DNA from 3 places in the Pseudomonas sp. KB-10 genome. Region 2 is predicted to be linked to each of the others. Evidence: predicted binding sites of a transcription regulator. Region 2 holds the regulator's gene; each other region holds the start of a gene.
The links. The regulator FliA, encoded in region 2, starts transcription of late flagellar genes. The targets are predictions, from matches to a motif close to CTAAAGTTTNNNNNNNNNNNGCCGNTAA.

Region 1 (9,605 bases), on a different contig from region 2:
TCGGCAACCACTGCAGCGGCTGTCGCCACGGCAGCAGCTGGAACAGCTGCCTGAGCGGCAGTCTGAGCTTCGTTACCGGCGGCTTCGCTGTTCTCGGCGCTTTCGATCAGGTTGCCGTCGGCATCACGCTGACGCTCGCGACGGTTGCTGCGGCGACGCTGACCACGGGAGCGGCGGCGCGGGCGCTCACCGTCATTGTTGTCCTGCTCGTCATCCTGCAGCTGCTCTTCATTCGGCAGTGCTTCATCCTGCAGAGCCTCGGCCTGCTCGGCACGCGGCTGACGTTCTTCGCGCGGCGGACGCTGACGTTCCTGGCGCTCAGCACGCGGCTGGCGCTCGGCACGCTCTTCGCGTTGCTCGTTACCGGCGTCCAACGGCTCGCGCAGTTCACGTACGCGCTCTTCACGCGGGGCACGCTCTTCGCGCGGCTTGCGCTCGCGACGGTTTTCCTGGCCTTCGCGCGGCTCGCGTGGGGCACGCTCTTCACGCGGAGCACGCTCTTCGCGAGGTTGGCGCTCTTCACGCGGTTCACGGGCCTGACGCTCTTCACGCGGTGCGCGCTCTTCGCGCGGCTTGCGTTCGTCATCGCGGCGACCGCCACGGTTACGGCTCTGCTGGCGACCGTTGCGACGCTCTTCGCGCGGCGGACGCTCATTGCTCTTCTTCTCGGTAACCGCAGGCTGGGTCTCTTCTTCCTTGCCGGCGAAGAGACTGACCAGGGACTTCACCAGGCCCTTGAACAGGCTCGGCTCAGGCGATTTGGTCGGAGCCAGTGGTGCCGGTTGCGGTTCGGCGGCAACCGGAGCGCTGCTGCGCGGTGCGGCCTTGATCGCGGCTTCCTGGCGAACCAGGGTGCGGGTCGCTGCGGTCGGGTGAGCGGCAGCTTCCTCGTTTTCCGCGGTGGCGGCGATTTCGTAGCTGGTCTGGCCGCTCAGCGCCTCCGGGCTGTCGTCACGCAGACGCTGTACTTCGAAATGCGGAGTTTCCAGGTGATCGTTGGGCAGGATCACGATGCGCGCACGGGTGCGCAGTTCGATCTTGGTGATCGAGTTGCGCTTCTCGTTGAGCAGGAAGGCAGCGACCGGGATCGGTACCTGAGCGCGGACTTCGGCGGTGCGATCCTTCAGCGCTTCTTCTTCGATCAGGCGCAGGATGGCCAGCGACAGGGATTCCACGTCGCGGATGATGCCTTGGCCGTTGCAGCGCGGGCAGACGATGCCGCTGGTCTCGCCCAAGGACGGACGCAGACGCTGACGGGACATTTCCAGCAGGCCGAAGCGCGAGATGCGACCGACCTGAACGCGGGCACGGTCGGCGGCCAGGGCTTCACGTACCTTGTCTTCGACGGCGCGCTGGTTCTTGGTCGGCGTCATGTCGATGAAGTCGATGACGATCAGGCCGCCGATGTCACGCAGGCGCAGCTGACGGGCGATTTCTTCGGCCGCTTCCAGGTTGGTCTGCAGCGCGGTTTCCTCGATGTCGCTGCCCTTGGTGGCGCGCGCCGAGTTGATGTCGATGGAAACCAGGGCTTCGGTCGGGTCGATGACGATGGAGCCACCGGACGGCAGCTTCACTTCGCGCTGGAAGGCGGTCTCGATCTGGCTTTCGATCTGGAAGCGGTTGAACAGCGGCACGCTGTCTTCGTACAGCTTGATCTTGCTGGCGTATTGCGGCATCACCTGCTGGATGAAGGCAAGCGCTTCTTCCTGGGCTTCGACGCTGTCGACCAGCACTTCGCCGATGTCCTGGCGCAGGTAGTCGCGGATGGCGCGGATGATGACATTGGATTCCTGGTAGATCAGGAACGGGGCAGGGCGGCTGGTGGACGCCTCCTTGATGGCGCTCCACAGTTGCAGCAGGTAGTCGAGGTCCCACTGCATTTCTTCGCTGGAGCGGCCCAGACCGGCGGTGCGAACGATCAGACCCATGTCGGCCGGAGCGTTGAGGCCGTTCAGTGCTTCGCGCAGTTCGTTGCGCTCTTCGCCTTCGATGCGGCGAGAGATGCCGCCGGCACGCGGGTTGTTCGGCATCAGCACCAGGTAACGGCCGGCCAGGCTGATGAAGGTGGTCAGGGCTGCGCCCTTGTTGCCGCGCTCTTCTTTCTCGACCTGGACGATGACTTCCTGGCCTTCCTTGAGCACGTCCTTGATGTTGATGCGGCCGCCTTCAGGGGCCTTGGAGAAGTATTCGCGGGAGATTTCTTTGAGGGGGAGGAAGCCGTGGCGTTCTGAGCCGAAGTCGACGAAGGCGGCTTCGAGGCTGGGTTCTACGCGGGTGATGCGGCCTTTGTAGATATTGGCCTTCTTCTGTTCGCGGGCGCCGGACTCGATGTCCAGATCGTAGAGTTTTTGGCCATCTACCAGGGCAACACGCAACTCTTCAGGCTGAGTCGCGTTAATTAGCATTCTTTTCATGTGGTACCAATGGGTTCCGGGGCTAGCGGAAGCCACGTTAGGCACACACGACTCTCAGGGTCGGTGTCAGGCGCGTCAGAAACGGTCGTAAATCGTTCCACTGTCTAGCGACGGCCTGCCATCAGAGGCTGCGGTCGCGACGGACGTCTCCTGCTTGCTGTGGTGACAGAAGCACTCAGTCAGGAAGAGGAATCAACTGGCGGTAGCGGACGAGATGAGGCGTCTTTGATCAAGCGATATGCTACGCAGTCCGACAGTTGTACATCTCCACCCTACACGTATCGCTGAAAATCGGGTGCCGCGCGCGGATTCCGCAGCGGTTGTCATTTACCGCGACCGCCCTGCGGGCGAATCGCGCATCATACTCAAGGCTTTATTTCCGAAATCTTCATGGCCTTTTGCGGCCTTTCTAACCTGAAGAATCCGTGGGACGGCCTCACGTCCAAGTAAGGTTTGCGCGGGCAGGGGATGGCAAGTTTGGCAATCATCCACAAGCCAGGCCACTTTTGGCGGCGTTCGCGACTATAGCAGCAATGATTAAGTGCTTCAATTCCATAAAAAATTGTTATGATTGTGCGATGACTACTCCTGCCTCTCCAACCTCCGGCGTCCAGCTGATCGAGGTTGCACCGGAACTCGCCGGCCAACGCATCGACAATTTCCTTCGGGCTCAGCTCAAGGGCGTGCCCAAGACCCTGATCTACCGCATTCTGCGTAAGGGCGAAGTGCGTGTGAACAAGGGGCGGATCAAGCCCGAATACAAACTCCAGGCCGGCGATGTGGTGCGCGTGCCACCGCTGCGCCTTGCCGAGCGCGACGAGCCCGAGCCGCTGGCGCAGGGGCTGCTCGAGCGTCTCGAGGCAGCGATCGTCTACGAGGACAAGGCGCTGATCGTGCTGAACAAGCCGGCCGGCATCGCCGTGCATGGTGGCAGTGGCTTGAATTACGGGGTGATCGAGGCCTTCCGTCAGCTGCGCCCTGATGCCAAGGATCTGGAACTGGTTCATCGCCTGGATCGCGATACGTCCGGTCTTCTGATGATCGCCAAGAAGCGCAGCATGTTGCGTCATCTGCATGAGCAGCTGCGAGGCGATGGCGTCGACAAGCGCTACATGGCGCTGGTGCGCGGCCACTGGGCGACAGCCAGGAAGCAGGTCAATGCGCCGCTGCAGAAGAGCAACCTGCGCTCCGGCGAGCGCATGGTCGAGGTCGATGGCGAGGGCAAGGAGGCGCTGACGTTGTTCCGCGTGCTGCGCCGCTTCGGTGATTTCGCCACGCTGGTCGAGGCCAAGCCGGTGACCGGCCGCACTCATCAGATTCGCGTGCACGCCAAGCATGCCGGGCACTCCATCGCTGGTGACTCCAAGTACGGTGATGACGAGTTCACCCGCGAGATTCGCGAATTGGGTGGCAAGCGCCTGTTCCTGCATGCCTACGAACTGCATGTGCCGCTGCCTGAGGGTGGAGTGCTGAAGCTCGAGGCGCCAGTGGATGAGATGTGGGCCAGGACCCTGGAGCGGCTCAGTGCCTGACTATCAACTGCTGATCTTCGACTGGGACGGCACGCTGGTGGACTCCATCGGTCGTATCGTCGAAGCCATGCATCGAGCCGCTGATGTGACGGGCGTGCCGCGCTGCACGGATGTCGCAGTGCGCGGCATCATTGGGCTGGAACTGGGTGTGGCGATACGCACGCTCTATCCGGAACTCGATGAGCCGTTGCGTATCGAAGCCATCCGTAGCGCCTACAGTGAGCAGTATCTGGCGCTGGAAACCGAGCCTTCACCGTTATTCGACGGTGTGAGCGAGTCGCTCGAAGCCTTTCGCGAGCAGGGTTATCAATTGGCTGTCGCGACCGGCAAGGGGCGCAAGGGGCTGCATCGGGTACTGGCCGACAAGGGTTGGTTGGATTACTTCGATATCACCCGTTGCGCTGACGAGACGGCGAGCAAGCCCGATCCGCTGATGCTGCACGAGATTCTTGCACATTGCCGGGTGCAGCCTGAGCGCGCGCTGATGGTCGGAGACTCGACCTTCGATCTCTTGATGGCGCGCAATGCGGGGATGGATGCGGTTGCGGTGGGTTTTGGTGCGCAGCCGCTGTCGCTGTTGCGCGAATGCTCGCCGCGACTGGCGATCAACGAATTCAATGAGCTGCGTGCATGGCTGGAAGGCTATCGCGCGCAGCGTTCTGCAGAGGTGAGTGAGCATGTCGGATGAGTGGAAGTCATCGTCTTCGTCGGGCGAGGATGCCAAGAGCTGGAAGCTGCTGGAGAAAGCCCTGCTGTCCAGCGTTCAGGAGCAGCGCCGTTCGCGTCGCTGGGGCATCTTTTTCAAGCTGCTGACCTTTATCTATCTGTTCGGCGCATTGGCATTGGTGTTGCCGGCGCTCGATCTGAAATCGGCCTCGACCACCACCGCTCATACCGCGCTGATCGAAATTCGCGGCATGATCGCCGATCGCGAGGAGGCCAGTGCCGACAAGGTCGTGGGTAGCCTGCGTGCTGCTTTCGAAGATACCAATACCAAGGGCGTGATCCTGCGCATCAACAGCCCTGGCGGAAGTCCGGTGCAGTCCGGCTATATCTATGACGAGATTCGCCGCCTGCGCGGCGAGTACCCGCAGACCAAGGTCTATGCGGTGATCAGTGACCTGGGGGCCTCTGGTGCCTATTACATCGCCAGTGCGGCCGATGTGATCTATGCCGACAAGGCGAGTCTGGTCGGTTCCATCGGTGTCACGGCAGCCAGTTTCGGTTTCGTCGAAACCATGGAGAAGCTCGGCGTCGAGCGTCGCGTCTACACCTCGGGTGAGCACAAGGCATTCCTCGATCCGTTCCAGCCGCAGAAGGAAGAGGAAACCCGTTTCTGGAAAACCGTGCTCGATACCACTCATCGCCAGTTCATCGACAGTGTGAAGAAGGGGCGTGGTGATCGTCTCAAGGCAGACGAGCATCCCGAGTTGTTCTCGGGGTTGGTCTGGTCTGGAGAGCAGGCGCTGCAACTTGGATTGGTCGACGCGCTGGGCAGTGCCAGTTACGTGGCGCGTGAAGTGATCGGCGAGAAGGAAATGGTCGATTTCACCCAGCGTGACACGCCGTTCGACCGCTTCGCCAAGCGTCTGGGTACCAGTGTGGCCGATCGCATTGCGTTGTGGATGGGCTTCCAGGGGCCGACGCTGCGCTGAGTTACAAGAAGGCCCGTTCACAGGCCGTGTGAAAACGTAGCGAGCGAAGGTCAGACAAGGCAAAAAACGGCGAAAAAGCGCAGTTTACGAGCTGTAAATGAGCATTTTGAGCCGTTTTTTAACGCAGCATGGCCGAGCGCAGTAGTTTTCTCACAGTCTGCTCAGCGGGCCTTCTTCTTTTTATGGGTGGCTCAAGGGACTTCGATTCCCTCGTTCAGCAGCATGTCCACCAGGCGAATCAGCGGCAGGCCGATCAGGCTGGTGGCGTCCTCGCCCTCGGTGCTGCGGAACAGGCTGATACCCAGTCCTTCGGACTTGAAGCTGCCGGCACAGTCGAATGGCTGCTCGCGTTGCAGGTAGCGCAGAATCTGCTCGTCGCTGAGCGGGCGGAAATGTACGGTAAAGGGCACGCAGTCCACCTGGCACCTACCGGTACTGGTATTGAGCAATGCCAGGCCGGTCAGAAAGGTAACACTGCTGCCGCTGGCGGCGCGCAGCTGTTGCTGGGCTCTTGGCAGGTCGTGTGGCTTGCCGAGTATCTGGCCGTTGCCCAGTACGGCGACCTGGTCAGAGCCGATGATCAGGTGGTCGGGTTGGTCGGTGGCGAGGGCGCGGGCCTTTTCTTCGGCCAGGCGCTTGACCAGATCGATGGCCGCTTCGCCCTCTCGTCGGCTTTCGTCGATGCTGGGCGACTGCCAGGTGAAGGGCAGTCGCAGGCGTTCGAGCAGCTCGCGGCGGTAGGGGGAGCTGGAGGCGAGCAGCAGCGCGGGCATGTTCTTTTCCTTTTATATATGTCTGCAGGCGGGCGGGAAATTCTACTGATCGTTGCTATTGGACGACAGGCCGAATTTCCTTTGACATGGGCAGGGTGCATCCCTAGAATGCTGCGCCTATGTTGAATGGGCCGATTCCACCTCACGTTGATCCGCGCAAGCTCGCCGACCGCGAAGCTACCCTCGAAGGGCAGCTCGAACTGGCCAGCCTGCCGCGTCTCTGCGACCCGCTTGCCGATACGGCTGGCACGGTGCAGGCGAAATTTCATTTCGGGCGTGACGAGCAGAAAACTGTGGTGATCCGCAGTGAGCTCGAGGTTGAGGTCAAAATGGTCTGCCAGCGTTGTCTGGAGCTGGTCGCGCTACCCATCCGCAGCGAATGTGAATACGCGGTGGTTCGGGTTGGAGCGAACACTCAGTCCTTGCCGAAGGGCTACGACGTGCTGGAAGTGGGTGAAGAGCCGCTGGAGCTGCTCGGTCTGGTCGAGGATGAATTGCTTCTCGCCCTGCCGATCGTTCCTGCTCATGCCCCAGGTGATTGCCAGCAGCCGGACGGTCTCGATGAGCCCGAGCCGGGCGAGGACGAGGTATCGCGGTCCAACCCGTTCAGTGTATTGGCGCAGTTAAAGCGTGACCCAAACGTTTAGGAGTTAATGAGTTATGGCTGTTCAGCAGAACAAAAAATCCCGTTCCGCCCGCGACATGCGTCGTTCGCACGACGCTCTCGAGGCCAGCACCCTGTCCGTAGAGAAGAGCACCGGTGAAGTTCACCTGCGCCACCACGTTTCTCCGGAAGGCGTGTACCGCGGTCGCAAAGTGATCGACAAGGGCGCTGACGAGTAATCCTTGTCCGCCTCGATCATCGCGATTGATGCAATGGGTGGGGACTTCGGTCCCCACTGCATTGTTCCGGCCTGCACTTCTGCGCTGGCTGAATTCCCCTCGCTGCACCTGGCTCTCGTCGGCCAAGCTCCCCTCATCGAAGAACAGCTCGCTCGCCAGTCCGGCGTCGATCGCTCGCGCCTGCAGGTTCATCACGCCAGTGAAGTGATCGCCATGGACGAGCGTCCGGCTCAGGCCTTGCGCGGCAAGCCCGATGCCTCGATGCGCGTGGCCCTGGAGCTGGTACGTCAGCGTCAGGCGCATGCCTGCGTCAGTGCCGGTAATACCGGTGCGCTTATGGCGCTTTCGCGTTATGTGCTCAAGACGCTGCCAGGTATCGACCGGCCGGCCATGGTCAGCCCGATTCCGACCGAGCGGGGCCATTGTTACCTGCTGGATCTGGGCGCCAATGTCGACTGCAGTGCCGAGCATCTCTATCAGTTCGCGATCATGGGCGCCGTGGCGGCCGAGACGCTGGGTGTGTCTCGGCCGCGGGTCGCCTTGCTCAATGTCGGTACCGAAGACATCAAGGGCAATCAGCAGGTCAAGCTGGCCGCCAGCCTGCTGCAGCAGGCGAGCGGGCTGAACTTCATCGGCTATATAGAAGGCGATGGAGTGTACCGTGGCGAAGCCGATGTCGTGGTGTGCGACGGCTTTGTCGGCAACATCCTGCTCAAGTCCAGCGAAGGCCTGGCGAAGATGATCACTGGCCGGGTCGAGACGCTGTTCAATGAGGGGTTGTTCGCTCAGGCGGTCGGGGCTTTGGCGATGCCGCTGCTGCGCCGTCTCAAGGCCGACCTGGCTCCCGCTCGGCACAATGGCGCGAGCTTTCTCGGGCTGCAGGGCATCGTGGTCAAGAGCCATGGCGCGGCGGGGCAGGAGAGCTTTCAGAGCGCCATTCGCTGTGCGCTGCGTGAGGTGCAGGAAAATTTGCCGCAGCGACTGCATGGTCGACTTGAGGACTTGTTGCTGTAGACTCGTCGCGTTTTCAGGGTATGGGCTGCGGCGGAATGTGACCGCGGCACGCGGCCTGTCATCCAACTGTCAGTTTGCTGCGCCAGGCTCGCCTGGCGCTGGTTTTTCGACTCAAGGGACTTATTCATGTCTGCATCCCTCGCATTCGTCTTTCCCGGTCAGGGTTCGCAAGCCCTGGCCATGCTCGCCGATCACGGTGCCCAGCAGAAGCTGGTGCTCGATACCTTCGGCGAAGCCTCCGAAGCGCTCGGCTACGACCTCTGGGCGCTGACCCAGCAAGGCCCGGAAGAGCAACTGAACCAGACCGACAAGACCCAGCCGGCCATTCTCACCGCCTCCATCGCCCTGTGGCGTTTGTGGCAGGCCGAGGGAGGCGCCAAGCCGGCGTTCGTCGCCGGTCACAGCCTGGGTGAGTACTCCGCGCTGGTCGCCGCGGGCAGCATCGGCTTTGCCGACGCCGTGAAGCTGGTGGAGCGCCGCGGTCAACTGATGCAACAGGCCGTTCCGGCCGGGCAGGGCGGCATGGCCGCCATCCTCGGTCTGGAGGATGCCGATGTGCTGGCTGCCTGTGCCGAAGCGGCGCAGGGCGATGTGGTCAGTGCAGTGAACTTCAACGCCCCGGGCCAGGTGGTGATCGCCGGTAGCGCGGCTGCCGTCGAGCGTGCCATCGAGGCGTGCAAGGCGCGTGGTGCCAAGCGCGCCATGGCGCTGCCGGTCAGCGTGCCGTCGCACTGCGCGCTGATGAAGCCTGCTGCCGAGCGTTTCGCCGAGTCGGTCGAGGCCTTGAACTGGCAGGCGCCGCAGATTCCGCTGGTGCAGAACGTCAGCGCCGCCGTGGTGTCCGACCTGGCCACCCTGAAGGCCGACCTGCTGGCGCAGCTGTACAGCCCGGTTCGCTGGGTCGAGTCCATGGTGCGTCTGTCCGAGCAGGGCGTAACCGATCTGGTCGAGTGCGGCCCCGGCAAGGTGCTCAGCGGCCTGAACAAGCGCTGCGTCAAAGGCATCAACACCCACAGTCTGGATACCCCCGACGCTTTCGCCGCTGCTCGTGCTGCGTTGGCTTGAGAAAGGAGAACGAACATGAGTCTGCAAGGTAAGGTCGCGCTGGTCACTGGCGCCAGCCGCGGTATCGGCCAGGCAATTGCCCTGGAGCTGGGCCGTCAGGGTGCCATCGTCATCGGCACAGCCACTTCGGCATCCGGTGCCGAGCGCATCGCTGCCACGCTGAAAGAGCACGGCATCAGCGGTACCGGCATGGAGCTGAACGTGACCAGTGCCGAATCCGTCGAGGCCGTGCTGGGTGCTATCGCCGAGCAGTTCGGTGCGCCGGCCATTCTGGTCAACAACGCCGGTATCACCCGCGACAACCTGATG
Region 2 (9,605 bases):
CGGCCAGGTTGCCCATCACGTGGATCAGCCCCATCACGGCACCGATGATGCCGATAGTCGGCGCATAGCCGCCCATGCTCTCGAATACCTTGGCGGCCTGTATATCGCGGGCCTCCTGGGTGTAGAGATCGACCTCCAGAATGCTGCGAATGGACTCGGGCTCGGCACCATCGACGAGCAACTGCAAGCCTTTGCGCGCATACGGATCCGGCTCGGCATCGGCGACCGACTCCAGGCCCAGCAGGCCCTCCTTGCGCGCCACCATGCTCCAGCCAACCACGCGGTTGATGCCACCGATCAGATCGATGCGCGGCGGAAAGAAGATCCAGCGCAGGATGCCCATGGCACGCTTGAACACCTGCACAGGCGCCTGCAGGAAAGCAGCTCCCAGCGTACCGCCAATGACGATCAGCGCTGCCGGGCCGTTGAGCAAGGCCCCGGCATGACCGCCTTCCAGATAATTGCCGCCCAGAATGGCAACGAACGCCAGGATGACGCCGATCAGGCTCAGTACATCCATACGCTTGTTCCCGGCTTAACCCTGGTCACTGGCAGGCCTCGGTCAAGTGTCGACCGATATCGTCCAGGCCGTAGACCGCATCGGCCAGGTTGGCTTTGACCACCGCCATGGGCATGCCATAGATCACGCAACTGGCCTCGTCCTGCGCCCACACCTGGCTGCCACCCTGCTTGAGCAGGCGCGCGCCTTCGCGGCCATCGGCGCCCATTCCGGTCAGAACCACGGCCAGTACCTTGTCGCCATAGGACTTGGCCGCCGAACCGAAGGTGATGTCGACACAAGGCTTGTAATTGAGGCGCTCGTCGCCCGGCAGGATTTTTACCGTGCCGCGGGCATCGACCATCATCTGCTTGCCGCCAGGCGCCAGCAGCGCCAGGCCGGGGCGCAAAATATCGCCATCCTCGGCTTCCTTGACCTGAATGCGGCACAGCTTGTCCAGGCGCTCGGCGAAGGCCTTGGTGAAGGCGGCCGGCATGTGCTGGATCAGCACAAGCGGTGCCGGGAAATTGGCTGGCAGCTGGGTCAGCACACGCTGCAGCGCCACCGGCCCGCCGGTCGAGGTACCGATGGCTACGAGCTTGTACGCCTTACGCTTGGGTGCGGCCGATGCGGCTGCCGGTGCGGGACGCGCAGGCGCAGGCGCAGGCGCAACGGGGGCCGGCGCAGCGGGCCGTGTCGAAACGGCCGGACGGCTAATCGGCGCTGCGCTCGGACTGGCCGCAGTCGGCGCCGGAGCCACTGCAGCCGAGCTGAAACGACGGTTGCTGCGCGCGATGCTGTGCACCTTTTCGCAGAGCATCTGCTTGACCTTCTCGGGGTTGCGCGAGATGTCTTCGAAATTCTTCGGCAGAAAATCCACCGCGCCGGCGTCCAGCGCATCGAGGGTCACCCGCGCGCCTTCGTGAGTCAGCGAGGAGAACATCAGTACCGGCGTCGGGCAGCGCTGCATGATGTTTCGAACCGCGGTGATGCCGTCCATCATCGGCATCTCGTAATCCATGGTGATCACGTCGGGCTTGAGCGCCAACGCCTGATCGATGGCTTCCCGCCCGTTGGTGGCCGTGCCCACGACCTGAATGCTGGGGTCAGCGGACAGGATTTCCGAGACGCGCCGGCGGAAGAAACCGGAGTCGTCCACCACCAGAACCTTAACAGCCATACACACTCCTAGACGGCGCGAAGCCATGGCCCGCGCCGCGAAACATCAGAAACGTCGAGCGTAGCGCTTGAGCATGCTCGGTACGTCGAGAATCAATGCGATGCGTCCGTCGCCAGTGATCGTGGCACCGGACATCCCGGGCGTGCCTTGCAGCATCTTGCCCAGTGGCTTGATTACCACTTCTTCCTGCCCGACCAATTGATCGACGACAAAGCCGATGCGTTGGCTGCCAACCGTGAGGATCACCACGTGACCTTCGCGCTGACCTTCGTGGAAGGCCTGCGGCACCAGCCAGCGCTTGAGATAGAACAGCGGCAAAGCCTTGTCACGCACGATCACCACTTCCTGGCCATCGACCACGTTGGTGCGCGACAGATCGAGGTGGAAGATCTCGTTGACGTTGACCAGCGGGAAGGCGAAGGCCTGGTTCTCCAGCATCACCATCAGGGTCGGCATGATCGCCAGGGTCAGCGGCACCTTGATGACGATCTTCGAGCCCTGGCCTTTCTGCGAGAACACGTTGACCGTGCCGTTGAGCTGGGAAATCTTGGTCTTCACCACGTCCATGCCGACGCCGCGGCCGGACACGTCGGAAATCTCGGTCTTGGTCGAGAAGCCCGGCGCGAAGATCAGGTTGTAACACTCGAACTCGTTGAGACGATCGGCCGCGTCCTTGTCCAGCAGGCCCTTCTCCACGGCCTTGGCCCGCAGCACGTCGGCGTCCATGCCCTTGCCGTCATCGGTGATCGACAAGAGGATGTGGTCGCCTTCCTGCTCGGCTGACAGCACTACACGACCAGCGCGGGCCTTGCCAGCCTTCTCGCGCTCTTCGGGGGTTTCCACGCCATGGTCGACGGCGTTGCGCACCAGGTGCACCAGCGGGTCGGCCAGGGCCTCGACCAGGTTCTTGTCGAGGTCGGTTTCCTCGCCCACCAGCTCGAGGTTGATTTCCTTCTTCAGGTTACGCGCCAGGTCACGTACCAGACGCGGGAAGCGGCCGAAGACCTTCTTGATCGGCTGCATGCGGGTTTTCATCACCGAGGTCTGCAGATCAGCGGTCACAACATCGAGGTTCGACACGGCCTTGGACATGGCCTCGTCGCCGCTGTTGAGCCCCAGACGTACCAAGCGGTTACGTACCAACACCAGCTCGCCGACCATGTTCATGATCTCGTCGAGGCGCGCGGTATCGACCCGTACGGTGGTCTCCGCTTCGCTCGCTGCCGGTGCCTTGTCGGCACCTGCCGCGGGAGCGGCGGGCGCACGAGCGGCAGCAGGCTCGGCCTTGGCCGGCGCCGGTTTGGCAGCAGGCGCAGGTGCCTTGGGAGCAGCAGCAGGCTTGGCTACCGCAGCAGGAGCTGGCGCGGGCTCGCTGGGCGGCACGAACTTGCCCTTGCCGTGCAACTGGTCGAGCAGCGACTCGAACTCGTCGTCGGTGATTTCGTCACTGGCCGGAGCGGGCGCTGCGGCAGCGGCCACCGGCGCCGTAACTTCGGCTGCCGCACCGGAGAACTGGCCCTTGCCATGCAACTGATCGAGCAGCGCTTCGAATTCGTCGTCGGTGATGTCGTCACCCGCCGGCGCGTCAGCCGCTACCGAAGCGACGGTAGCAGCAGGCGTCTCGACGGTGCCAGAGAACTGACCCTTGCCGTGCAGCTGGTCGAGCAGCGACTCGAACTCGTCATCAGTGATCTCGTCGCTGGCTGCGCTCTCCGCACTCGGAGCGGCCGCCGGCGCGTCACCCAGCGCATCGAGCAGTTGCTCGAACTCGCTGTCGGTGATGTCTCCCGAAGCAGCAGAGGGCGCGGCTTGGAATGCCGGCTCTGGCTCTGGCTCCGGCTCCGGTTCTGCTTGCTGCACCGGCGCAGGGGCCGCTTCGCCGCCACCCGGCTCGGCCAGACGTGACAAGGCCGCCAGCAGTTCCGGCGACGCGGGCGTCGGCTCACGCCGCTCACGTACCTCGCCGAACATGCCATTGACTGCATCAAGAGCCTCGAGCACCACATCCATCAGCTCCGAATCGACGCGACGCTCACCCTTGCGCAGGATGTCGAAGACGTTTTCGGCGATATGGCAGCACTCCACCAGCTCATTGAGCTGGAGGAAGCCTGCTCCGCCCTTTACGGTATGGAAACCGCGAAAGATGGCGTTGAGCAGGTTCATGTCATCCGGTCGGCTTTCCAGCTCGACTAACTGTTCGGATAACTGTTCGAGAATCTCGCCGGCCTCTACCAGGAAATCCTGGAGGATCTCTTCATCGGCGCCGAAGCTCATATTGTGTGCTCCTTAGAACCCTAGACTGGACAGCAGGTCGTCGACATCGTCCTGGCTGGAGGCAACGTCATCACGCTTATCGGCATGAATCTGCGGACCTTCACCCCGCGATGGTTCTTTTAATTTTTCCTGTTCGGCGCGCAGCACTTCGTGGTCGTGCTGAATGCCGGCAAAACGGTCGACCTGGCTGGCCATAAGCACCAGCTTGAGCAGGTTGCTTTCCACTTCGGTCACCAGCTGGGTGACACGCTTGATCACCTGACCGGTAAGGTCCTGATAGTCCTGCGCCAGCAAAATGTCGTTGAGGTGGCCGGAAAGCTTGGCGCCGTCTCGCTCGCTACGGGCGAGGAATAGCTCGACACGCTTGGCCAGCTCGCGAAAGCCATCGGCACCGATTTCGCGGCGCATGAAGCGGCCCCATTCGACGCTCAGGCTGTGTGCCTCGTCGCTCAGGTCATTGACCAGCGGCGCGCTCTGCTCGACCAGATCCATGGTCCGGTTGGCGGCCTTCTCGGTCATGGTCACGACGTAGTTCAGGCGTTCGGTAGCGTCGGCGATCTGCGACAGCTCCTGAGCATGCGGCATACGCGGGTCGAGCTGAAAGTTGACGATAGCGTTGTGCAGCTCACGGGTCAGTTTGCCGACTTCGTGATAAAGCCCGCGGTCGCGGACCTTGTTGAGCTCGTTGATCAGTTGCACCGCGGCGCCGAAATTGCCTTGTTCGAGGCTGTCGACCAGATCGCGGGCGTTGTTTTTCAGGGTCGACTCAAGGTCACCCAGCGTGGAGTCATCGTGTTCCATAGCACCCTCGCGGCTGGCATCAGCCGTTGACCCGCTCGAAGATCTTCTCGATCTTTTCCTTCAGCACCTGGGCGGTGAAGGGTTTGACCACATAGCCATTCACGCCGGCCTGGGCCGCCTCGATGATCTGATCACGCTTGGCTTCAGCGGTCACCATCAGCACCGGCAAGTGCTTGAGACGCTCATCGGCACGCACGGCACGCAGCAGGTCGATGCCGGTCATGCCGGGCATGTTCCAGTCGGTCACCAGAAAGTCGAAGCTGCCGCTTTGCAGCATCGGCAGCGCCGAAGTCCCGTCATCGGCTTCCGCGGTGTTGGTGAAACCCAAGTCCCGCAAGAGGTTCTTGATGATCCGTCGCATCGTCGAGAAATCGTCAACGATGAGGATTTTCATGTTCTTGTCCAAGTCGACCTCCGTACAGTCCCAAACGTATTGCGCTCGCAACTACGTCCTTTAATCATGAAACCGTTTCTGCCTGCGAGTACGCCGCCTTCAGCCAGCGCGCCATTCACTCAGCCGCGAGCGCAAACGCGCCGCGCACTGACTGTGCAACTGGCTCACGCGCGACTCGCTAACCCCCAGCACTTCACCGATTTCCTTCAAGTTCAATTCTTCATCGTAATACAGCGCTAGCACCAGACGTTCACGCTCCGGCAAGCCGGCGATGGCGTTGGCCAAGGCCGCCTGGAAGCGTTCGTCTTCGAGGTCCCGCGAAGGTTCGAGGTGGGTGTGCCCGGCGTCTTCGTGCAGCCCGCCATGCTCGCCGTCCTGTAACAGGTCGTCGAAGCTGAACAGGCGGCTGCCCAAAGTGTCGCCAAGAATGCCGTAGTAATCCTCCAGACTCAATTGGAGTTCGGCCGCAACTTCCTGATCTTTAGCGTCACGCCCGGTTCTCGCTTCAACGGCGCGAATGGCATCGCTGACCATACGGCTGTTGCGGTGCACCGAACGCGGCGCCCAATCGCCCTTGCGCACCTCATCGAGCATCGAGCCACGAATACGAATACCGGCGAAGGTTTCGAAACTGGCACCTTTGCCGGAGTCGTATTTGCGTGAGGCTTCGAGCAGGCCGATCATGCCCGCCTGAATGAGATCGTCGACTTGCACGCTGGCCGGTAAACGGGCCAGCAGGTGATAAGCAATGCGCTTGACCAGAGGGGCATAGCGTTCGATCAGCTGATGCTGGGAGTCCTGCGCCTGCGCCTTGTTGTACATACGAAGTCCAGAGGCTGCTGTCATACGGCCGAGTCTGCGGTCGGTTGCTGCACCAGACGCTCGACGAAAAACTCCAGATGGCCACGGGGATTGGCCGGCAGCGGCCAGGTGTCAACCTTCTGGGCAATCGCCTTGAACGCCAGAGCGCACTTGGAACGAGGGAAGGCTTCATAGACTGCGCGCTGTTTCTGCACGGCTTTACGCACACATTCATCGTAGGGCACGGCACCGACGTACTGCAGGGCGACATCAAGGAAGCGATCCGTCACCTTGGTCAGCTTAGCAAAGAGATTGCGCCCTTCCTGCGGGCTGTGGGCCATATTGGCCAGAACACGGAAGCGACTGATGCCGTGATCACGGTTGAGCAGCTTGATCAGGGCGTACGCGTCGGTGATCGAAGTGGGTTCGTCGCATACCACCACGAGGATTTCCTGAGCGGCACGAACGAAGCTGACCACCGCATCGCCGATCCCGGCAGCGGTATCGATCACTAGCACGTCAAGATTTTCGCTGATATCGCTGAACGCCTGGATCAAGCCGGCGTGCTGCATCGGCGTAAGGCTGACCATGCTCTGCGTGCCGGATGCGGCCGGCACGATACGGATGCCGCCCGGCCCCTGCAGCAGAACATCACGCAGGTCGCACTCACCCGCGATGACATCGGCCAGCGTGCGCTTGGGCGCCAACCCCAGCAGCACGTCAACGTTGGCCAGCCCCAGGTCGGCGTCCAGCAGCATCACCCGACGGCCGAGATCGGCCAGGGCCATGGACAGATTCACCGACACATTGGTCTTGCCGACGCCACCTTTGCCGCCGGTCACCGCGATCACCTGTACGGGATGCATACCCATGTTCTCTCTACACCTTGTCTAACTTCGACTTGACCAGAAGGCCGTTCACTCTCGCGTAACGCGAAAGGGTGCAACACTCTCGCCGCTTCAGCCGGCTCGCTGCGCCGGGTTGTGGTAGAGGCCGGCGAACATCTGCGCCATGGCATCTTCACTCGGCTCCTCGGCAGCCTGCAGCCCTACCGCACGACTGACCAGCTGATGGCTGCGCGGCACTTGCAGGTCATCCGGAATTCGCGGCCCGTCTGTCACATAGGCTACCGGCAGTTGCTGGCCTATAGCCAGACCCAAAACCTCTCCCAGACTCGCAGCCTCGTCCAGTTTCGTCAGTATGCAGCCTGCGAGGCCACAACGCTTATAACTATGGTAGGCGGCCTTGAGCACCTGGCTCTGACTTGTTGCCGCCAGAACCAGATAATTTTTCGCGTTGATGCGTGCCGAGGCCAGGCTTTCCAGCTGCAGACGCAGCGCCGGATCGTTACCCGGCAGGCCGGCGGTGTCGACCAGCACCACGCGCTTCTTGGCCAGCGGCGCCAAAGCCTGCAACAAAGACTGACCGGGGTCGATCTGGGTCACCGACACGCCGAGGATACGCCCCAAGGTCTTGAGCTGCTCCTGCGCGCCGATACGGAAGCTGTCCATGCTCACCAGAGCGACCTGCTGCGCGCCATACTTAAGCACATAGCGTGCGGCCAGCTTGGCCAGCGTAGTGGTCTTGCCCATGCCGGCCGGACCGACCAGCGCGATCACCCCGCCCTCTTCCAGCGGCTCGACCTTGGGCGTCTTGATTGCATGCGCCAGATGCGCCAGCAACATACGCCAGGCCTGGCGCGGCTCAGCGACCCCAGCGACCTTGCCCAGCAAGGCCTGCGACAGTTCGGCAGACAGTCCCATGCGTTGCAGGCGACGCCACAGGTTGGCCTGCTGCGGACGGCGACTCTGCAATTGCCCCCAGGCGATGGAGCCCAGCTGCACTTCGATCAGCTCACGCAAGCCGTTGAGCTCGAAGCGCATGGCATCCAGCGCACGCGGATCGACCGACGGTGCGGCAGGTGCAACGGCCTCGACCGGGCGCTGCGGCTTGACCGGCGTCGCTGGCAACTCGGGCGCCAGCAGGGATTCGTTGGCAAACAGTTGGCGGTCCTTGCCGGCATCCTGCTCGGCACGGGTGGTCAGCTCGGCCTGGGCACTGGCGATGCGCGCCTGGGTCTTGCGCAGCTCGGCTTCCAGCGCCGGGTTCGGACGTACCGGCGCCGGCGCCTGGTAATCCAGCGCGGCAGTCAGCTCGACGCCACCGGCGACGCGACGATTGCCGATGATCGAGGCATCAGCGCCCAGTTCGTCACGCACCAGTTTCATGGCGGTCCGCATATCGGCGGCGAAGAAGCGTTTGACCTGCATGACCCTTTACCTCAGTTCTGGCCAACCGTAGCGACTATGGTGACCTGCTTGTTGTCCGGAATTTCCTGGTACGCCAGCACATGCATGCTGGGAACCGCCAGCCGCGCGAAGCGCGACAGCATCGCCCGGACCGGTCCGGCCACCAGCAGAATCACCGGTTTGCCGAGCATTTCCTGGCGCTGCGCCGCTTCCACCAGGGAACGCTGCAGCTTCTCGGCCATGCCAGGTTCGAGGAGGATGCCATCCTCGCTGCCCTGACCGGCCTTCTGCAGACTATTGAGCAATATCTGTTCCAACCTTGGCTCAAGGGTGATCACAGGCAGCTCCGGCTCTAGTCCCACAATGCTTTGCACGATGGCGCGGGCCAGTGACACGCGAACAGCAGCGACCATAGCGGCGGGATCTTGACTCTTTGGCGCGACGTTGGCGATGGCCTCGGCAATGGTGCGGATATCGCGCACCGGCACCTGCTCCTGCAACAGCGCCTGCAGCACCTTGAGCAGGGTCGACAGCGACACCAGCCCCGGCACCAGCTCCTCGGCCAGCTTCGGCGAGCTCTTGGCCAGCAGCTGCATGAGCTGCTGCACTTCCTCGTGCCCGAGCAGCTCATGGGCGTGCTTGTGCAGGATCTGGTTGAGATGGGTGGCAACCACGGTGCTGGCATCGACCACGGTGTAACCCAGCGATTGCGCCTGATCCCGCTGACTCGGATCTATCCACACCGCTTCCAGGCCGAACGCCGGATCCTTGGCGGCGATGCCATTGAGCGGGCCGAATACCTGACCGGGGTTGATCGCCAATTCGCGGTCTGGATAGACCTCCGCTTCGGCGACACTAACGCCCATCAGCGTCAGACGATAGGCATTGGGCGCCAGATCGAGGTTGTCGCGGATATGCACCGAGGGCATGAGAAAGCCCATCTCCTGCGAGAGCTTCTTGCGTACGCCCTTGATCCGCGCCAGCAGTTGGCCACCCTGATTGCGGTCGACCAACGGGATCAGACGGTAGCCCACTTCCAGGCCAACCATGTCCACCGGAGTGACGTCGTCCCACCCCAACTCCTTGACCTCCTGCGCCTTCTGCGCCGGAAGCAGCTCCTGCTGGCGCTGGACCTCCTTGACCTCGGCTTCCTTGGCCTTGCGGTTCTTGTGCGCGATCCAGTAGGCGCCGCCAGCGGCGAGCAGGCCCAGGCTGATGAAGGAAAAGTGCGGCATGCCCGGCACCAGGCCCATGGCGATGAGAATGGCAGCGGCCACTGCCAGCGCACGCGGCGAGGCGAACATCTGCCGATTGACCTGGGCGCCCATGTCCTCGGAAGTGGAAACGCGGGTCACCATCACCGCAGCAGCGGTAGACAGCAACAGGGAAGGAATCTGTGCTACAAGG
Region 3 (9,605 bases), 120 kb from region 2:
GTAGCCCGGAGGAAAGCCGGGGCGTCCCTGAGCCTGACCCCGGATTGCATCCGGGCTACGGGTTTCCGTCTAGCGAGACAGGCAGATGACTCGCGGCGCTACCGCCCTCTCCCCTAGCCCCTCTCCCATGAATGGGAGAGGGGAGCACACTGCGTAGAACCTGGATGTGTAGCCCGGATGAAATCCGGGGCGTTCTTGAGCCTGCCCCCGGATTGCATCCGGGCTACGGGTTTCCGTCTAGCGAGACAGACAGGCGACTCGCGGCGCTACCGCCCTCTCCCCCAGCCCCTCTCCCATAAATGGGAGAGGGGAGCACATTTGCGTAGAACCTGAATGTGTAGCCCGGATGAAATCCGGGGCGTTCCTGAGCCTGCCCCCGGATTGCATCCGGCTACCCGACTACCAAAGCCAGTGAATACCGCCCCAGAAAAAAGAAGCCCCGCACTTGGCGGGGCTCTTTGATTTCAGCGGACAGCTCAGGCGCTTTGCGCCAGATCCATCAGCTCGCGGTTGGCCACCGCATACATGGCGTAGTCAGTGCCGGTCGCCGAACGCAGCTCGACCAGCATCGCCTTCCAGCGGTCGACCAGGCGTTGATGCTGGTCGAGCCAGAGCGCCACGCGCGCCTCGATCTCCTGTGGCCCCTCGGCCATCTGCAGCACCGACACGGTGATCGCACGCTGCTGCCAGTCCAGATCGTCACGGAAGGCTTCGCGGGCCAGCGCCTGCCAGTTGGTTTCCACCGGCAGATTGGTGATCTGCTGCAGGTACCAGGACAGCTCCAGCGCACCGCCGACGGCGAAGTAGGCGGTGGCCACTTCGCTGGTGTCCTTGCCGGTTACATCCGCCGCTTCGATGATCGGCAGCAGGGTGTACAGGTGGCTGGTACCGGCCACCACACGCGCCAGCTCTTCCGGCGTGCCGGCTTCGACGAAGCTCTGGTAACGCGCCAGCCACTGTTCGCGGGCCGGGCCTTCGAGCAGCTCGTCCAGACGACCGACCAGCGCCTCGATGCGCGGCGCGAAGTGCGCCACGTCGCGGGCGGCGTCCAGCTCGTTGCGACGGCTGCGCAGGAACCAGCGAGTGGCACGACGGCCCAGACGCATCAGCTCGTCCATCAGCTGCAGCTGCAGCTCGGCCGGCACCTTGTAGTCCAGCGCCTCGATCTGCGCCCACCAGTGCGGCAGGCGGAACAGGTCACGCACGATGACGTAGGCGCCGGCGACGTTGGCCGCGCTCATGCCGGTGGACTCCTTCAGGCGCTGCACGAAGGTGATGCCCATGTGGTTGACCAGATCGTTGGCGATCTGCGTGCTGACGATCTCGCGCTTGAGGCGATGACGGCGCATGGCGTCGCCGAACCTCTCGGTGAGGATTTCCGGGAAGGCGGTTTCCATCTCGCGCGCCAGGTAGTCGTCGTCCGGCACCAGGGACTTGAGCAAGGATTCCTTGAGGTCGATCTTGCTGTAGGAGATCAGCACCGACAGTTCCGGGCGGGTCAGGCCCTGGCCGTTGGTGGCGCGCTCGTTCAGCTCCTCGTCTGAGGGCAGGAACTCCAGCGCGCGGTCGAGCTTGCCGGCACTCTCCAGCGCGTTCATCAGGCGCTTGTACTCGCCGACGCGCTCGCGGGCGCGGCGTTCGGCGAGCGACAGCGCCTGGGTCTGCTTGTAGTTGTTGCCCAGCACCAGCTCGGACACGTCATCGGTCATCTCGGCCAGCAGCTTGTTGCGCTGCTTCTCGGTCATGTCGCCGCCCGAGACGATCTCGCCCAATAGAATCTTGATGTTCACTTCATGGTCGGAGCAGTCCACACCGCCGGCGTTGTCGATGAAGTCTGTGTTGCTGGCGCCGCCATGCAGGCCGAACTCGACGCGGCCGAGCTGAGTCATGCCCAGGTTGCCGCCCTCGCCCACCACCTTGGCGCGCAGTTCACGACCGTCCACGCGCAGCGCGTCGTTGGCCTTGTCGCCGACGTCAGCGTGGCTTTCCTTGCTGGATTTGACGTAGGTGCCGATACCGCCGTTCCACAGCAGGTCGACCGGTGCCTTGAGCAGCGCGTTGAGCAGCTCGGTGGGCGCCAGCTTGTCGGCGGCGATGTCGAAGCGCGCCTTCATCTGCGGGGTGATGGTGATGCTCTTGGCGCTGCGCAGGAAGATGCCGCCGCCTTCGGAGATCAGCTTGCTGTCGTAGTCGGCCCAGCTCGAACGCGGCAGGTCGAACAGACGCTTGCGCTCGGCGAAGCTCTTGGCCGCATCCGGGTTCGGATCGATGAAGATATGCATGTGGTTGAAGGCAGCCACCAGCTGCAGCTTGTCCGACAGCAGCATGCCGTTGCCGAACACGTCGCCGGCCATATCGCCGATGCCGATCACGGTGACGTTGTCCTTCTGCACGTCGATGCCGCGCTCGCGGAAGTGGCGCTGCACCGAGACCCAGCCGCCCTTGGCGGTGATGCCCATGCCCTTGTGGTCGTAACCGGCCGAACCGCCGGAGGCGAAGGCGTCGCCGAGCCAGAAGCCGTACTCGGCAGCGATGCCGTTGGCGATGTCGGAGAAGGTCGCGGTACCCTTGTCCGCCGCCACCACCAGGTAGGGGTCGTCGGCGTCATGACGCACCACGCCCACCGGCGGCACCACCTCGCCTTCCTTGAGGTTGTCGGTGATATCCAGCAGGCCGCTGATGAAGATGCGGTAGCAGGCGATACCCTCGGCCATCACCTCGTCACGCGAACCGCCGAGCGGCATCTTGCGCGGCACGAAGCCGCCCTTGGCGCCCATCGGCACGATCACCGCGTTCTTCACCTGCTGCGCCTTGACCAGGCCAAGCACCTCGGTACGGAAGTCTTCCTCGCGGTCCGACCAGCGCAGGCCGCCGCGGGCGACGTCGCCGAAGCGCAGGTGCACACCCTCGACGCGCGGGCTGTAGACGAAGATCTCGAACTTAGGCACCGGCCGCGGAATCTCCGGAATCAGGCGCGGGCTGAGCTTGAAGCTGAAATAGGACTTGGCCACGCCGCTGGCATCGGCCTGGAAGAAGTTGGTACGCAGGGTCGCCTTGATCAGATCCAGGTAGCGACGCAGGATGCGGTCTTCGTTGAGTACGGCGACGTTGTCCAGCGCAGCCAGGATGGCCTGCTCGAGCTTCTGCTGCTTGTCTTCCAGATCCTCGGCGGTGAGCTTGCGCGCGAGGTAGAAACGGGTGCGGAACAGGCGCACCAGCTCCCTGGCGATATCGGCGTGGTTGATCAGGGTCGAGGCGATGTAGCTGAGGTCGAAGCCCAGGCGGATCTGCTTGAGATAACGCGCATAGGCACGCAGCAGAGCGACGTCACGCCAGGGCATGGCGGCGATCAACACCAGGCGGTTGAAGGCATCGTTCTCGGCTTCGCCGCCGACGATATGGATGAACGCGTCCTGCAGCGTGTCGTTGAGCTGCTGGATGTCGACATCCAGGCCTTCGGCGTAGGTGAAGGCGAAGTCGTGAATCCAGAATTCGCGGCCGTCATTGCGGCGCAGCTTGTAGGGGAACTCGCCGAGCACGCGCAGGCCGAGGTTCTCCAGAATCGGCAGCACGTCGGACAGCGGCAGCGGCGTGTCGGCGTGGTACAGCTTGCAGTGCAGCTGTTGGTCGCCCTGCGCTAGCGGCTGGTAGAAGCTCATCACCAGCGGTTTTTCGTTGCTCAGGCTGAGCAGGTGCTGCATGTCCACCACTGCCGAATGCGGGGCGAAACGCTCACGGTAACCGGCCGGGAAGCCGCCGGGGAATTCGGCCAGCACACTGGTGCCCTGGGCTTCTCCGAGGCTTTCCACCATCAGGCTGGCGTAGTCGTCCTTCCACGAACGGCAGGCCTGGATGACTTCCTTCTCCAGCCGCACGGGGTCGATCTGGGTCTTGTTCTTCGGGTCGACGCGCAGGATGAACTGGACGCGCGCCAGCACCGATTCGGAGAAAAAGGTCCAGAACTCGCAATCGGTGGCCTGCAGACGATCCATCAGCACCTGCTGGATCTTCATCCGGGTTTCGGTGGAGTAGACGTCGCGCGGCACGTAGGCCAGGCAGTAGCAGAAGCGGCCGTAGGGATCGCGACGCAGGAACACGCGAATCTTGTTGCGTTCCTGAATCTGCACGATGGCCAGGGCGGTGTTGAACAGGTCGTCCACCGGGGTCTGGAACAGATCATCACGCGGCAGCACTTCCAGCACCTGGGCCAGTTCCTTGCCGAGGTGGGCGCTGCTGTCGAAGCCCGAGCGCTGCTTGATCACATCCACCTTGCGGCGGATGTAGGGGATGTTCCACACGCTTTCGGCGTACACCGCCGAGGTGTACAGACCCATGAAGCGGCATTCCTTGACCACGTTGCCCTTGGCATCGAGTTCGCGGATGGAAACGAAATCCGGGTAGGCCGGACGGTGCACGCGGCTCGGCACCGCAGCCTTGGCAAAGGACAGCAGCTGCGGCTCGCGCAGGTAGGCCACCGCTTCCGGCTCGATGTGCAGTTCCTCGGCGGACAGTCCGGTGCGCAGGCGCTTGGACAGGCCCAGCAGGGATTTCTCGTCATAGACCATGGTGCCGCCATCGGCGGTCGGCGCGACGGTGAACTCTTCGTAACCGAGGAAGGTGAAGTGGTTGTCCAGCAGCCAGTTGAGGTAGACCTTGATTTCCTCCAGCTCGGTCTTGTCCACCTTGAGCTTGGCGCGATCCAGCCAGGCCAGCAGCTCGCGTGCCTTGGCCTTCATCGGCTGGAAGTCGGCGACGCTCATGCGCACGTCACCGAAGACTTCGTGAATGGCTTTCTCCAGGGTCTTCAGCTCGGCGGCGCTGGAGCAGCGATCGATCTCCAGGAACATCAGCGCTTCCTGCAGCACGCCCTCGCCCTGGGTGCCACGCGGGAGGATTTCCAGCAACTGGCCATTCTGGTCGCGGCGCACGCTGAATACGCTGTTCTGCAGGGTGTGGATGCTGTAACCGTGGCGGTTCAGCTCCATGCGTACCGAGTCGACCAGAAACGGAATGTCGCCATGCAGGATTTCCACCGCGGTGTGGGTGGACTGCCAGCCGTGCTTCTCGTAATCGGGGTTGAACGCGCGCACCTGCGGCTTGGCGTGATCGAACTGCTCCAGCATGCGCCAGGCCGACAGGGTGCAACCGACCAGGTCGGAAAGGCGCCGCTGGGTCAACTCCTCGAGGGCGATGATGCCGAAGAACTGTTCGGCGAAAAGGGCTACTTGTGGCAGCGCCTGCTCACTCACGTGCTGTGCCAGGGCCGCTTGCAGTTGGTGCTGGAAGTCGGCTTTGCTGGCCGCCGTAAAGAACGCCATGGTTTTGCTCCATTGGGCTGATGGTTCGACAGAAGTCTGGATTGCTGTCGCAGGGTTTAGCAGCTGTTGAAAAACTACCTACGTTGCCATAGCTGCGTTAAAAACAGGCTCGTGCGCGAGTCCGATCAAAATGCTCATTTACAACTCGTAAACTGCGCTTTCTCGCCTGTTTTCGCCTTGCACTGGCTGCCTCGCCTACGTTTTTCAACGGCCTGCTCGTTCAACGTTAGTCCATGAAGCGACAATGACACTTGCAAGTCGCATGCGGACCAGCGTGAAGGCGGGCGACCAGGTGGTCACACTTAATCGGCGAGCTTAACGAGGGACGCCCTGCCACCGCTTGCGGCGCTGCGACATTTTCTTTCAAGGCTGCACCGAGACGGTGCATGACTACAGAACAGACCGACCGGTAAGCCATTCTGTGGGTATGGCAACCGCAACCACATGCGCCCCGGTCCTGCTGCGTGACAACGCCATTTGAATCCGCTACGCCAGGGTTCGCAGGGACACTTTCGATCGCGCGCAAGAGCCTGAGCCGGGTCTGTAAACCACCCACGCATAAACGCCCACACAGCCATAGACTTTTAATCAAGTTGTATGACAACTTGCCGATTCCTAAGAATCATCCACAAGAAGATGGCGAGGCCTTATCGTGAATTTTTCACTGTCCTGGCAACAAAAATTCCGCGCCCTGATCGCGCTCACCCTGATCAGTCTGACCCTCATGGCAGCCGCCTCGTTATGGTCCAGCCACCGTCTCAGCAGCGCGCTGCAGGCGCGAGAACAGGCGGCTGCCTATGCCAGCGCCAGTACCCAGCTGATGAACCGCTGGTGGCAGCAGAACGCTCTGCGCCAGCAAATCACCCCGGAAAGGCAGGAGGACTTCAACGATGGGCTCAACGAATTGCAGGAACTCATCGGACAACTGTTGACGCAAGCCCAGGCTCTGGAAGATGACGTCACTTTGCAACAAGCTCAGCAGATCCAGGCCGCGCTGCTCGAGGAACTGGCTCAGCAACGCCAGTGGCTGACGCTCAATCAGGCCCTGGGCCTGACACCATTCGAAGGCCAGCGCAAAACGCTGACGGAGAGGGGCAAGGCGTTGGAAGCGATCAGCTTCGACCTGATCAAGCCCTTTATCGCCAGCGCCCTGAGCAGCCAGCGTGACTATCTGTCGACATTCGATCCGGCCTACGCCCAGATTGCCCTAACGGCGATCGGCAAACTGCAGGAGCAGATTGCGGACCTCGAATGGGAGCAGACGCCGATCGGCAAGAATGTGCAGGGCTACGCTCAGGCTTTCGCGGACATCCACGGCAATATCGAACGCATCAACGCGACCAACCAGCGCCTACGCCAACTGGGCGAGCAATTGCAGACGCGTATCGATGAACAGGCGCAAGCGCTGCAAAGCGGCCTGCTGCTGCGGCGTAGCCAGGAAGCCGAACAGGCTCGCCTGTCCGCGCTGTGGATGATGGGGCTGAGTTTCCTCGCCATCGCCGCCCTGCTCTGCTTCACCCTGCTGCAAGCCTCACGCACCCTGGTCACTCGGCTGCGCAACGTGATCCAGCTGCTCACGCAGGTCGCCTCCGGCGATCTCACCGGCAAGCTGTACGTGGGGAGCAACCCGCGCGACGAGTTCAATCAGTTGGCCGACGCCGCCAACCGCATGATTCAGGGCATCGGCGGCATCGTTGCCGAAGTGGTGCGTGCCAACGGCGAGCTGAGCCGCCTGCATAACCACCTGGGCGATGCCATGCGTCAGTTGGGCGACAACAGCACCCAGGTAGAAATGCAGACCGAGCAGGCCGCCTCGGCCTCGCACCAGATCAGCGCCACACTTAATGACATGGCGCAACGCACCGCGGAAGTCGGTAGCGCCACCACCAGCGCCTACGATGCGGCGCGCAACGGCGGCGAGGTGATAGCCGCCAGCGTAGACAGCATGAGTCGCCTAGCGCAGCTGATCCAGGACACCCACAGCCAGGTCGACGCCCTCGGCCAAAGCAGTGCACGGGTCAACGGTATCGTCGACGTGATCAACAGCCTCGCCGATCAGACCAACCTGCTCGCGCTCAATGCGGCCATCGAGGCTGCCCGTGCGGGCGAAGCCGGTCGAGGCTTCTCGGTGGTGGCTGATGAGGTGCGCTCGCTGGCACAGAAAACCGTCGCCGCGACCACTGACATCAGCGCCATCGTCGGTGAATTCCAGCAGCAGACCCGACACATGCACCAGTTGATGAGCAACGGCCTGAACCTGGCCGCCGACAGCGAACGACATGCCGCTCAGGTGGCGGATGCGATCACCTCCATCACCTCGGCGATGGAACGACTGACCGGCGAAATGAATCAGGTCGTGGTGGCCATCGAGGAAGTCTCCACCACCACCGAGGACATTGCCGACAAGATGGAAACCATCCATGTGCATACCGGGCAGAGCAAGGACCTGCGCCACACCTTAGGCGGTCACACCGAGGGGCTGTCGTCCCAGGTCGACGCCCTGGGACGCAGCGCCAGCCAGTTCCGCCTGGCCTGAGCCGGCTGTTTTTTGCTGGACGCCCCCGACATGCCGCTGAAAAATGACGCCAGGGGATGACGACCATGTCCGTCCCCAATCGCGCCACTATGGCTTACCAAAGCTCGCAGGAGGAACGCCCCGCGTGAACGACATGCTTGTGCATTGCGCTGTTGGCGCACGCTTGCGGGCCCGGATCATGGGCCGCGATGCCAGGACCACACCCCGCCATAACTCGGTGGCTGCCGTGCAACATATCCGCCAGCCCCTCGACGGCCCGGTTCAGGCATGAAGGGGCCCCACGCCCGGCTGGAAGTCGCCGGCATCGACAGCCTGATCCTGCGCCTGTTCGACCATATCGATGAAGCCAACCTGCCGTGGATGCTGGCGGCGCGTGCACGTCTGCAGGAGGCGTTCGGCAACGCGCTGATCGATCTGGTGCCCTCCTACACTACGCTGCTGCTGCACTACGACCTGTGCCAGCTCGACAGCGAGCAGGCGCGAGCGAAGATCGCCGGGGCGCTCGATGGCTTGCAGCCTGGCGATCTGCAGGGCGGCCGCGAACACCAGTTGCCCACCTGGTACGACCGCAGCGTCGGCCCGGAGCTGCAACTGCTCGCCCGGCGCAGCGGACTCAGCGAAGCCGAAGTGATCGCCCGGCACAGTGGCCATGCCTATCAGGTATTCGCCCTGGGTTTCGCGCCCGGCTTCGCTTTCATGGGCCTGGTCGAGGAAATTCTCGCCGCGCCGCGCCTGAGCACGCCGCGCAAGCGCATCGCCGCCGGCAGCGTCGGCATCGCCGAACGGCAGACGGCCGCGTACCCGGCAGTTTCCCCCGGCGGCTGGAACCTCATCGGGCGCACACCAAACCGCCTGTTCGGCAGCGATATCGAGGGTTACAGCCTGCTGCAACCGGGTGATCGCGTGCGCTTCGTGCCCATCGAGCGCGCCGAATTCATCCGCCTGGGCGGTGATGACAGTCCGCTGGAGGCCAACCAATGAGCGCCATCGACGGCGGCCTACGTGTATTGCGCAGCAGCCCTTTCATTCACCTGCAGGATGCTGGCCGCTTCGGTGTTCGCCATCTCGGCGTGACCCAGTGCGGCGCCCTGGACTGGGTCGCCCATCGCTGGGCCAACTGGCTGCTGGGCAACCCGCTCACCGCCGCGGTGGTGGAGATCACCCTGGGCAACGCCGAGTTCGAATGCACTCGCGACGCCACACTGGCGCTGACCGGGGCCGACCTCGGCGCACGGCTGGACGATCAGCCGCTGGCGCCCTGGCGCAGCTTCGACGTGCGCAAGGGCCAGCGCCTGAGCTTCGCCCAGCCGCGTCAGGGCGCGCGCGCCTACCTGGCCGCTCCAGGTGGATTGCAGGCGCCGCTGGTGCTTGGCAGCTGCGCCAGCATGCTGCGCGAAGGCCTCGGTGGCTTGCACGGCGATGGCCGCGCCATCGCTGTCGGCGATGCCCTGGGTTGGAGCGGCAGCGCCAATGCAACGCGGCAGATGCCCGCCGAGTACATTCCCGAGTACCAGACCACGCCCCGCCTGCAGCTGGTGCTGGGCGCACAGATCGGCGACTTCCGCGGCCAGAGTCTGTTCGATGCGTTCAACAGCGAGTGGCTGATCGACCAGCGTGCCGACCGCATGGGCATTCGTCTCAACGGTCCGCAGCTGCAATGCCAACGTAGCTCGATGATCTCCGAGGGCATTCCCCTGGGCGCCGTGCAGGTGCCGCCGGATGGCCAGCCGATCGTCCTGCTCAACGACCGC

Region 1: a site for FliA is predicted at 6,393-6,420, ahead of DXK50_RS09820 (Maf family protein). Genes of this name have one in related genera too.
Region 3: a site for FliA is predicted at 5,906-5,933, ahead of DXK50_RS06120 (methyl-accepting chemotaxis protein). Genes of this name have one in related genera too.

What each region holds. Positions count from the first base shown of each region.
Region 1 is NZ_QYYB01000003.1:274,361-283,965, forward strand. Features, by position in the region: gene rne (ribonuclease E) at 1-2,414, opposite strand, end outside; gene rluC (23S rRNA pseudouridine(955/2504/2580) synthase RluC) at 2,993-3,946, shown strand; gene DXK50_RS09810 (HAD-IA family hydrolase) at 3,939-4,634, shown strand; gene sppA (signal peptide peptidase SppA) at 4,624-5,601, shown strand; gene DXK50_RS09820 (Maf family protein) at 5,793-6,374, opposite strand; gene DXK50_RS09825 (YceD family protein) at 6,494-7,021, shown strand; gene rpmF (50S ribosomal protein L32) at 7,035-7,217, shown strand; gene plsX (phosphate acyltransferase PlsX) at 7,221-8,231, shown strand; gene fabD (ACP S-malonyltransferase) at 8,358-9,296, shown strand; gene fabG (3-oxoacyl-ACP reductase FabG) at 9,312-9,605, shown strand, end outside.
Region 2 is NZ_QYYB01000002.1:125,741-135,345, forward strand. Features, by position in the region: gene DXK50_RS05585 (flagellar motor protein) at 1-520, opposite strand, end outside; gene DXK50_RS05590 (protein-glutamate methylesterase/protein-glutamine glutaminase) at 546-1,679, opposite strand; gene DXK50_RS05595 (chemotaxis protein CheA) at 1,725-3,953, opposite strand; gene DXK50_RS05600 (protein phosphatase CheZ) at 3,966-4,754, opposite strand; gene DXK50_RS05605 (chemotaxis response regulator CheY) at 4,774-5,148, opposite strand; gene fliA (RNA polymerase sigma factor FliA) at 5,248-5,994, opposite strand; gene fleN (flagellar synthesis regulator FleN) at 5,991-6,821, opposite strand; gene flhF (flagellar biosynthesis protein FlhF) at 6,909-8,219, opposite strand; gene flhA (flagellar biosynthesis protein FlhA) at 8,231-9,605, opposite strand, start outside.
Region 3 is NZ_QYYB01000002.1:245,517-255,121, forward strand. Features, by position in the region: gene DXK50_RS06115 (NAD-glutamate dehydrogenase) at 477-5,318, opposite strand; gene DXK50_RS06120 (methyl-accepting chemotaxis protein) at 5,971-7,854, shown strand; gene DXK50_RS06125 (5-oxoprolinase subunit B family protein) at 8,122-8,835, shown strand; gene DXK50_RS06130 (5-oxoprolinase subunit C family protein) at 8,832-9,605, shown strand, end outside.